2 regions of the Streptomyces sp. NPDC001663 genome follow, and region 2 is predicted to be linked to the other one. Evidence: riboswitches for the same ligand, from Rfam matches in the RefSeq annotation. Region 2 holds a riboswitch; the other holds the start of a gene.
The links. Region 2 has a riboswitch for cyclic di-AMP ahead of ACFY1L_RS08245 (NlpC/P60 family protein). Riboswitches for the same ligand answer to the same signal wherever they lie in the genome.

Region 1 (4,204 bases), on a different contig from region 2:
TGTGCCGGTTCGCCGTCCTGTTCGGCGACCCGCAGCTCGCCCTGACCGCCGTACAGCGCGTCCTGGAGGTGACGCCGGAGGAGGTCCAGGAGGTTGCCAAGGCCCGCCTGCGGCCCGACAACCGTGCGGTGCTGGTCTACGAGCCGGTCTCGGGAGAGATCGCCGAGGACGCGGACCCGCCCGAAGACCCCGAGGCCGAGGCCACGGTCGAAGCCGGCGACAACAACGAGGAGGCGGCCAAGTGACCGAGCTCGCCACGATGCAGTTCCACCCGCAGCCCCAGGCGGGCGAGGCCAAGCCGTGGGCCTTCCCGGCACCCGAGCGCGGCGCGCTCGACAACGGCCTGACCGTGCTGCGCTGCCACCGCCCCGGCCAGCAGGTCGTCGCCGTGGAGGTGCTCCTGGACGCGCCCCTGGACGCCGAACCGGCCGGCTTCGACGGCGTCGCCACGATCATGGCGCGCGCCTTCTCCGAAGGCACCGACAAGCACTCCGCCGAGGAGTTCGCCGCCGAGCTGGAGCGCTGCGGCGCCACCCTCGACTCGCACGCCGACCACCCCGGCGTCCGGATCAGCCTCGAAGTGCCGGCCTCCCGCCTCGGCAAGGCGCTCGGACTGCTCGCCGACGCCCTCAGGGCGCCCGCGTTCGCCGACAGCGAGGTCGAGCGGCTCGTCCGCAACCGCCTCGACGAGATCCCGCACGAGCTGGCCAACCCCTCCCGTCGCGCCGCCAAGGAGCTCTCCAAGGAGCTGTTCCCGACGACCTCGCGCATGTCCCGCCCGCGCCAGGGCACCGAGGAGACCGTCGAGAAGATCGACTCCGCGGCCGTACGGGCCTTCTACGACCGGCACGTCCGGCCCGCCACGGCCACCGCGGTCGTCGTCGGCGACCTCACCGGCATCGACCTGGACGCGCTGCTCGGCGAGACCCTCGGCGAGTGGACGGGCTCCAAGGCCGAACCCCGTCCCGTCCCGCCGGTGACCGCCGACGACAACGGGCGCGTCATCATCGTGGACCGTCCCGGCGCCGTACAGACGCAGCTGCTCATCGGCCGCGTCGGCCCCGACCGGCACGACCGCGTGTGGCCTGCGCAGGTCCTCGGCACGTACTGCCTGGGCGGCACCCTCACCTCCCGCCTGGACCGCGTCCTGCGCGAGGAGAAGGGCTACACCTACGGTGTGCGCGCGTTCGGCCAGGTCCTCAGGTCCGCGCCGGACGGCTCGGGCGCCTCGATGCTCGCCATCAGCGGCTCCGTCGACACCCCCAACACCGGCCCGGCACTTCAGGACCTGTGGACGGTGCTGCGCACGCTCGCCGAGGGCGGTCTCACCGACGCCGAGCGCGACGTCGCCGTACAGAACCTCGTCGGGGTGGCGCCGCTGAAGTACGAGACCGCGGCGGCCGTCGCGAGCACGCTGGCCGACCAGGTCGAGCAGCACCTGCCCGACGACTACCAGGCGACGCTGTACCAGCAGCTCGCCGCGACCGGCACCGTGGAGGCCACCGCGGCCGCCGTGAGCGCCTTCCCGGTGGACCGCCTGGTGACCGTCCTCGTCGGTGACGCGGCGCAGATCAAGGAGCCCGTCGAGGCCCTCGGCATCGGCCAAGTCACCGTCGTGGCAGCCGAGTAGAGCACTAGTCAGCTGCACGCGCGCGTGGGGGCCCTGGTGACTGATGAGTCACCAGGGCCCTCTTATGTCCGAATTGAAAGAGAATTGAAGGAGAGCTTCCTGTTTGCCCTGTGGGATGCGCTACAAAGACCCTGATCCGTTTGGGAATTGAAAGCGGCCCCGCTTAGCGTCGTCCGGGCTGTCCGTCAGGCACCGCGCCGCACCCGCGGCACCGGACAGCCATCGCCGAGTCCCCGTACGGCGCGAGCCAGGGGAGCCGGGGACCCATCGCAGTCCCTGGGGTGAATCGGACGCCCGCGCGCGCAGCGAGGGGGTCCGTAGGAGACCTTCCTGCTCCGAACCCGTCAGCTAACCCGGTAGGCGAGAAGGAAGGAAAGGACAAGCCACTACATGGCGTTCACCCGCGCCACCGGGAAGCACCGTCGTCCCAGCCGGACGCACCGCACCACCAAGCGCGCCGCCGGCGTCGCGGCCCTCGCCACCACCGGCGTCGTCGGTGCCCTGGCCGCCCCCGCACTCGCCGCCGAGACCTCTGTCGAGCAGACCGGCCTCACTCCCGTCATCACCATCGGCGACACGCTCGCCGACAAGATCGACGCCCAGGCCGATGCCCAGAAGCAGGCCGCCGAGGAGGCCGCGCTCAAGAAGGCGGCCGCGGAGGCCGCGCGCGAGAAGGCCGCCGCGAAGGCCAAGCAGGAGCGCGAGGCCAAGGAGCGTGCCGCCCGCGAGGCCGAACGCAAGCGCCTCAACACGTTCGTCGCGCCGATATCCAACTCGTACGTCTCGACGGGCTACAAGACCGGCGGCTCCCTGTGGTCCTCCGGCAGCCACACGGGCATCGACTTCCACGCCGCGAGCGGCACCACCGTCCACGCGGTGGGCTCCGGCACCGTCGTCGAGACCGGCTGGGGCGGGTCCTACGGCAACCAGATCGTGATCAAGATGAACGACGGCACGTACACCCAGTACGGCCACCTGTCGTCCATCGGTGTCTCGGTCGGCCAGCAGGTCACCCCGGGCCAGCAGATCGGCCTCTCCGGCGCGACCGGCAACGTCACCGGACCGCACCTGCACTTCGAGGCCCGTACGACCCCCGAGTACGGCTCGGACATCGACCCCGTCGCCTACCTGCGCTCGCACGGCGTGAACGTCTGACGACGGGCCGCAAGATCTCCTGAAACCCCGGCTCCCCGAGCCGGGGTTTCGTCGTTTCTGTCGCCTTGCTGTCCAAAAAATATCCATGGATTCCGGCCCGCCGTCGGAAATTCCGGCTCCGTGCAATAGAGTCACGGAACACACGTCAATCATCGACGTTTCACGGGGATTAAGTCGGAGGTCGGTCATGCGTATTCCGGCGCACTCGGTGTGCACGGCGATCCGGGACGACATCGTCGCCGGTGTCTACGAGCGCGGCAGCCGGCTCACCGAGGAACTGCTCGCGCGCCGCTACGGCGTCTCGCGCGTCCCCGTGCGCGAGGCCCTGCGCACCCTGGAGGCCGAGGGCTTCGTGGTGACCCGGCGGCACGCGGGCGCGTGCGTGGCGGAACCGACCGAGCAGGAGGCCGCCGACCTGCTGGAGATGCGCATGCTGCTGGAGCCGCTGGGCGCCTCCCGGGCCGCCCAGCGGCGCACCGAGGCCCACCTGAAGGTCCTGCGCGGTCTGGTCAGACTGGGCCAGGAGCGGGCCAGGAGGGGCAACAGCGAGGATCTGCGCTCCCTGGGGGGCTGGTTCCACGAGACGCTCGCCCAGGCCTCCGGCAGCCCCGCCCTGACCTCGATGCTGACCCAGCTGCGGCACAAGATCGCCTGGATGTACGCCGTGGAGGCGCCCGCCAACCCCGTGGAGTCCTGGGCGGAGCACGGCGCGATCGTCGACGCCGTGGCCCGCGGCGACAGTGAGCGCGCGCGGGCGGTGACGACGCTGCACACCGAGCGCTCGAGTGCGGTGCACCGGCTGCGCTTCGGCGGCCCGGACCGCGCGAACGGTGTGAGGAACTCGCAACATCCCGTAAACATGTCGAGCCTGCGGCATTAACACGGGCGCCGTATACAAAGAGAAGACAATTCGCGGGGGATTATTTCTGCTGCCCGCGACCGAGAATTCTGCAGTCCCGCCACGGGAAATGCGAAGGGCTCGCCCGATAATTCGGACGAGCCCTTCTGTGATGCCTTGATCAGACGGTCTCGGGGAGCTCCTCAAGGCCTTCGGAGACCAGCTTCGCCAGACGGTCGAGGGCGACGTCCGCACCCTCGGCGTCGGAGGCGAGGACGATCTCCTCGCCGCCCTGGGCGCCCAGGCCCAGGACCGCCAGCATGGAGGCCGCGTTGACGGGGTTGCCGTCGGCCTTGGCGATCGTCACCGGGATACCTGCGGCCGTGGCGGCCCGGACGAAGATGGAAGCGGGGCGGGCGTGGAGGCCCTCGGCCCAGCCGACGTTGACGCGGCGCTCAGCCATGTGATGCTGCCCTTCACTGTCTCAGGGTTGTCTAGACCAGTTTCCCACACGTGAAGCATGCCCGGAGCGGTCCTTCGTACCGTCCGGAGTGAGTGGTCGGACCGCGGCCTCGGCCCGA
Region 2 (4,204 bases):
TCGAAGTGGGCCAGTGCGAAGCCGTAGAGGACGAGCCCGAGCCAGAACAGCACGAGCGCCGTGTGCGCGAGCCACGCCGTCGCCTCGGCCCCGGCGAGCGTGGCCCCGAGCACGGCGAGCCCCTGCGTGGCCACGCAGCACAGGAACACCGCGCCCGGCATACGCCGCCGCCAGTGCCGTACGACGCCCACGAGCAGCGCCGGCCACAGTACGGCCGCCAGCGCGAGCAGGGCCTCGGCGAGGGTCTGCCATCCGAGTGCGGAGATCCGGGTGCCGAGCACACACGTCGCCGCGACGGCGGTGAGCGCCCCCGGCGTCCCCGCCTCCGTCCGCCACCTCTCACGTTCCCGCACCAGCCGCTCGACGAACTCCGCCGCCAGCACGACCCAGGCGGCACCGGCCAGCCCGAGCGTCACGCGCGACAGCACCTCGTACCCGGTCAGATGCAGCCCGACCGACAGGATGGCGGTCGCCATCACGGCAGCCCCGGCCGCCGGCGAACGCCGCGCCCACCAGGCACGGAAAGGGGAGAGGCGGGACGAGAGGAATGTGCGGGAGAGGCCGGACATGGGCCGATGCTAAGGAGCGCGGGGCGCCGCGCGAGCGGGGCACGCGCGCGGGAGCGACGAAATGCGCGCGAGCGCAGGGCACGGGCCCTGCGCCCGCTCCGACGTGATCGTGGGTCCGGTGCCTTACGCCGGCCGCACCACGCTGTGGATGATCGACTCGCCGCCGTAGTAGACCGACTCCTCGCGGACGTACGCGCCCGGCTTCGGGGCGTGGATCATCATGCCGTTGCCGATGTAGAGGCCGACGTGACTGATGTCGTCGTAGAAGAAGATCAGGTCGCCCGGCTGGGCGTCGGCGAGGGAGACCGTGGTGCCGGCGTTCACCTGGTCGTAGGTGGTGCGCGGGAGGGAGACGCCGGCGGCCTTCCAGGCGGCCTGGGTGAGGCCGGAGCAGTCGTAGGAGCCGGGGCCGGTGGCGCCCCAGACGTACGGCTTGCCGATCTGCGCGCGGGCGAAGGCGAGCGCCTTCTCGGCCTTGGTGGAGTAGGAGGAGTCCGAGGTGCCGGTGCTGGAACCGGTGTCGGAGGACGAGCCGCTGTCCTGGGCCGCGGCCTCCTCCTTGGCCTTCTCCTCAGCCGCCTGCTGCTTGGCGAGCTCCGCGGCCTTGCGGGCGGCCTCCTCTTCCTTCTTCTTCTGGATCGCCGCGAGCCGCGCCTTCTCCTCGGCGGTCAGCTTCGACAGCAGATCGCGCGCGTCGGAGAGCTTCTTCTGCACCGTGGACTTGGCGGTCTGCAGGTCGCTCTGCGTCTCGGTGAGCGTCCGGAGGCTCTTGGAGGCCTCCTGGCGCTTCTTCATCGTCGCGGACTGCTCGGTGAAGTAGTCGTCCACCGCAGTCTTCTGACGGGACGTCAGCCGTCCCATGAGCTGCGTCTGGTCGAAGTAGTCCTGCGGGGAGTCGGCGAGCAGGAAGGTCGCCGTGTCGGGCGCGGCGGCGCCGGTCCGATACTGGGCGGCGGCGAAGGAACCAAGCTGCTCCCGCTCTTCGTTGAGCTTCTGCGTGCGCTCGGCGACGTCGTCGAGGAGGGTGTCGACGCGCTTGCGCTGCTTGGTGGTCTTCTCCTTGGCGGCGTTGTACTTCTCGGTGGCCGACTCCGCCTGGCGGTAGAGATCGTCGACCTTCTTCTCGACTTCCTCGAGGCTGGGCTTCCCGTCGGCGGCGGGGGCGGCGTTCGCCGACTGGGACAGCAGGGCCACCGAGGTGAGGGCGGCGGTGGCGAGGGCGGGGGTGCGTATGCCTGCTACGCGCGTACCCGCGGGGCGCGACTTGCGGTGCGACGCCAAGAGTGGCGACTCCTTCCATGTTCCGCCTACCGAGTTAGCTGTCGGGTTCGGGCGGGTGATTCGGAAGGGTTGCCCTACGGCCCTTGCCCCGGAGGGGAGTTAGGCCGATTCACCCCAAGGTCGGTGGGTCCCCGGCTCCGGACGGCGCGGCGGCGCCCCGGACTCGGCGGAGGCCGCGCGGCCCGGCGACGTTCGCCGGTGGGGGTCGTACGGCCTGCTCGGAACGGTAGCCAACTCGTGTGGCCCCTGTGAAGGTTGATGTTCGATATGCCCGATACATTTTCGTGACCTTTGGTCAGAGTGTCGCTCGCCGTCGCCAATACGGAGTGATCTGCGTCAACTTGTACGTATTTTGACCGGAGTGACGACATCCGCCCGCTTTCGACCGCTAACTTCCAGCCAGCCACGGTCCGGTGCCGTGGCGGGTGAGAGGGGTTCGGCCATGAGGAAGCGCACAGCACTCGTCGTCGGCACATCGGTCGCCCTCGCCGCCACCGCGGGCATCGCACCCGCGAGCGCGGCAGGGGGCCACGGCGGAGGAAAGCCCGTGATCCGCGTGATCGCCAAGGGCCTCGACAACCCGCGCCAGCTCTCGTACGACAACGGTCATCTGTACGTCGCCGAAGCCGGCCGCGGCGGCAAGAAGTGCCTCGGGGAGGGACCCGAGGGCCCGACGTGCATAGGTCTCTCGTCGGCGGTCACCAAGATCTTCTGGGACGGGGGCGCCTGGAAGCACTACCGCCTGGTCGACGGCCTCCCGTCGGCGGGCGCACCCGACGGCGGCTTCTCGGTCGGCGTCGACGGCGTCTCGGCCCTGAACGGCTGTGTCTGGGGCGTGGAGACCTGGGCCCCGCCGGAGGCCGGCGTGCCCACCACCCCGCCCTGGAACAAGCTCGGCAAGCTGCTGTCCATCGAGCGGGGCAAGGCCAGGATCGCCGCCGACATCTCCGCCGTAGAACTGAAGTACAACCCGCACAAGGCGTCCGTCGACTCCAACCCGTACGGCGTCCTCGCGCTCCCGGACGGCCGCAGGATCGTCGCGGACGCGGCCGGCAACGACCTCGTCGAGGTCTCCCCGGGTGGCAAGGCCCGTCCCTTCACGGTGTTCAAGAACCACGACGGACACGAGGCCGTCCCGACCTCCCTGGCCCTCGGCCCCGACGGCAACCTCTACGTCGGCGAGCTCAACGGAGAGCCCAAGAAGCCCACCGCGCGCGTGTGGAAGGTCGATCCCCGGAGCGGCAGGATCCTCGGCTGGAAGTCCGGCTTCGGCTCGATCACGGGCATCGCGTTCAACAGCGACGGCGACCTGTACGTCAGCCAGCTCTTCGCCGGCGTCGTGACCAAGGTCTCGGGCGGCAAGCGTACGAACGTGCAGGTGCCGTTCCCGGCGGGCGTGGCCGTCGACCCGTGGGACGGCAAGGTCTACGTCTCGGCCTGGTCCATCGCGGACCGTGACGGCACGGTGCTGGAAGGCAAGAAGACACCGGGCGGCCAGGTCTGGAAGATCCTCGGCTTCTGAGCGCGGGAGGCCGGAGGGCCGGGTTCCGGGAGGCCGGTTCCCGGCCCTCCGGGGCGCTGAATCCGTCGATGTTCTCGGGGTGGCGGCGGGCTGTCAGTGGGGCGCCCTAGACTCGGAAGGCGATGAGCAGCCTCTTTGACGACAGCTTCCTGGCGAACCTCCAGGCCCCTCGCGGGCACGAGGAGGAACTCCCGCCTCCGCCCGAGGACGATCACGTACCGGAGCAGGTTCCGGACGATCTGTTCGGTGGGAAGTTCGACGTGCCGCCGGACCGGGACGCCTATTACCGCGACGGCGCCCCACGCCCGGTGATCGACGCGGCCGCGCTCCTGGACGGGCTGAACGAGAACCAGCGCGCGGCCGTCGTCCACTCCGGCACCCCGCTGCTCATCGTGGCCGGCGCCGGCTCCGGCAAGACCCGCGTGCTCACGCACCGCATCGCGCACCTCCTCGGCGAGCGGAACGTGCATCCGGGCCAGATCCTCGCGATCACCTTCACCAACAAGGCCGCGGGCGAGATGAAGGAGCGCGTCGAGCAGCTCGTCGGCCCGCGCGCGAACGCGATGTGGGTGATGACCTTCCACAGTGCGTGTGTGCGCATCCTGCGCCGCGAGAGCAAGAAGCTCGGCTTCACGTCGAGCTTCTCGATCTACGACGCCGCCGACAGCAAGCGCCTGATGGCCCTGGTCTGCCGCGACCTGGACCTCGACCCCAAGCGCTACCCGCCGAAGTCCTTCAGCGCCAAGATCTCGAACCTGAAGAACGAGCTGATCGACGAGGAGGACTTCGCCGCCCAGGCCGCCGACGGCTTCGAGAAGACCCTCGCCCAGGC

Region 1: it holds a riboswitch for cyclic di-AMP, as region 2 does, so the genes downstream of both, ACFY1L_RS16425 (M23 family metallopeptidase) here and ACFY1L_RS08245 (NlpC/P60 family protein) in region 2, are expected to answer to the same signal.

The regions. Positions count from the first base shown of each region.
Region 1 is NZ_JBIAUR010000004.1:571,102-575,305, reverse strand. Features, by position in the region: gene ACFY1L_RS16435 (M16 family metallopeptidase) at 1-245, shown strand, start outside; gene ACFY1L_RS16430 (M16 family metallopeptidase) at 242-1,630, shown strand; cyclic di-AMP (ydaO/yuaA leader) riboswitch at 1,844-2,007, shown strand; gene ACFY1L_RS16425 (M23 family metallopeptidase) at 2,021-2,785, shown strand; gene ACFY1L_RS16420 (GntR family transcriptional regulator) at 2,973-3,665, shown strand; gene ACFY1L_RS16415 (HPr family phosphocarrier protein) at 3,805-4,086, opposite strand.
Region 2 is NZ_JBIAUR010000002.1:416,018-420,221, forward strand. Features, by position in the region: gene ACFY1L_RS08240 (tellurite resistance/C4-dicarboxylate transporter family protein) at 1-569, opposite strand, end outside; gene ACFY1L_RS08245 (NlpC/P60 family protein) at 693-1,850, opposite strand; cyclic di-AMP (ydaO/yuaA leader) riboswitch at 1,859-2,007, opposite strand; gene ACFY1L_RS08250 (ScyD/ScyE family protein) at 2,293-3,372, shown strand; gene pcrA (DNA helicase PcrA) at 3,495-4,204, shown strand, end outside.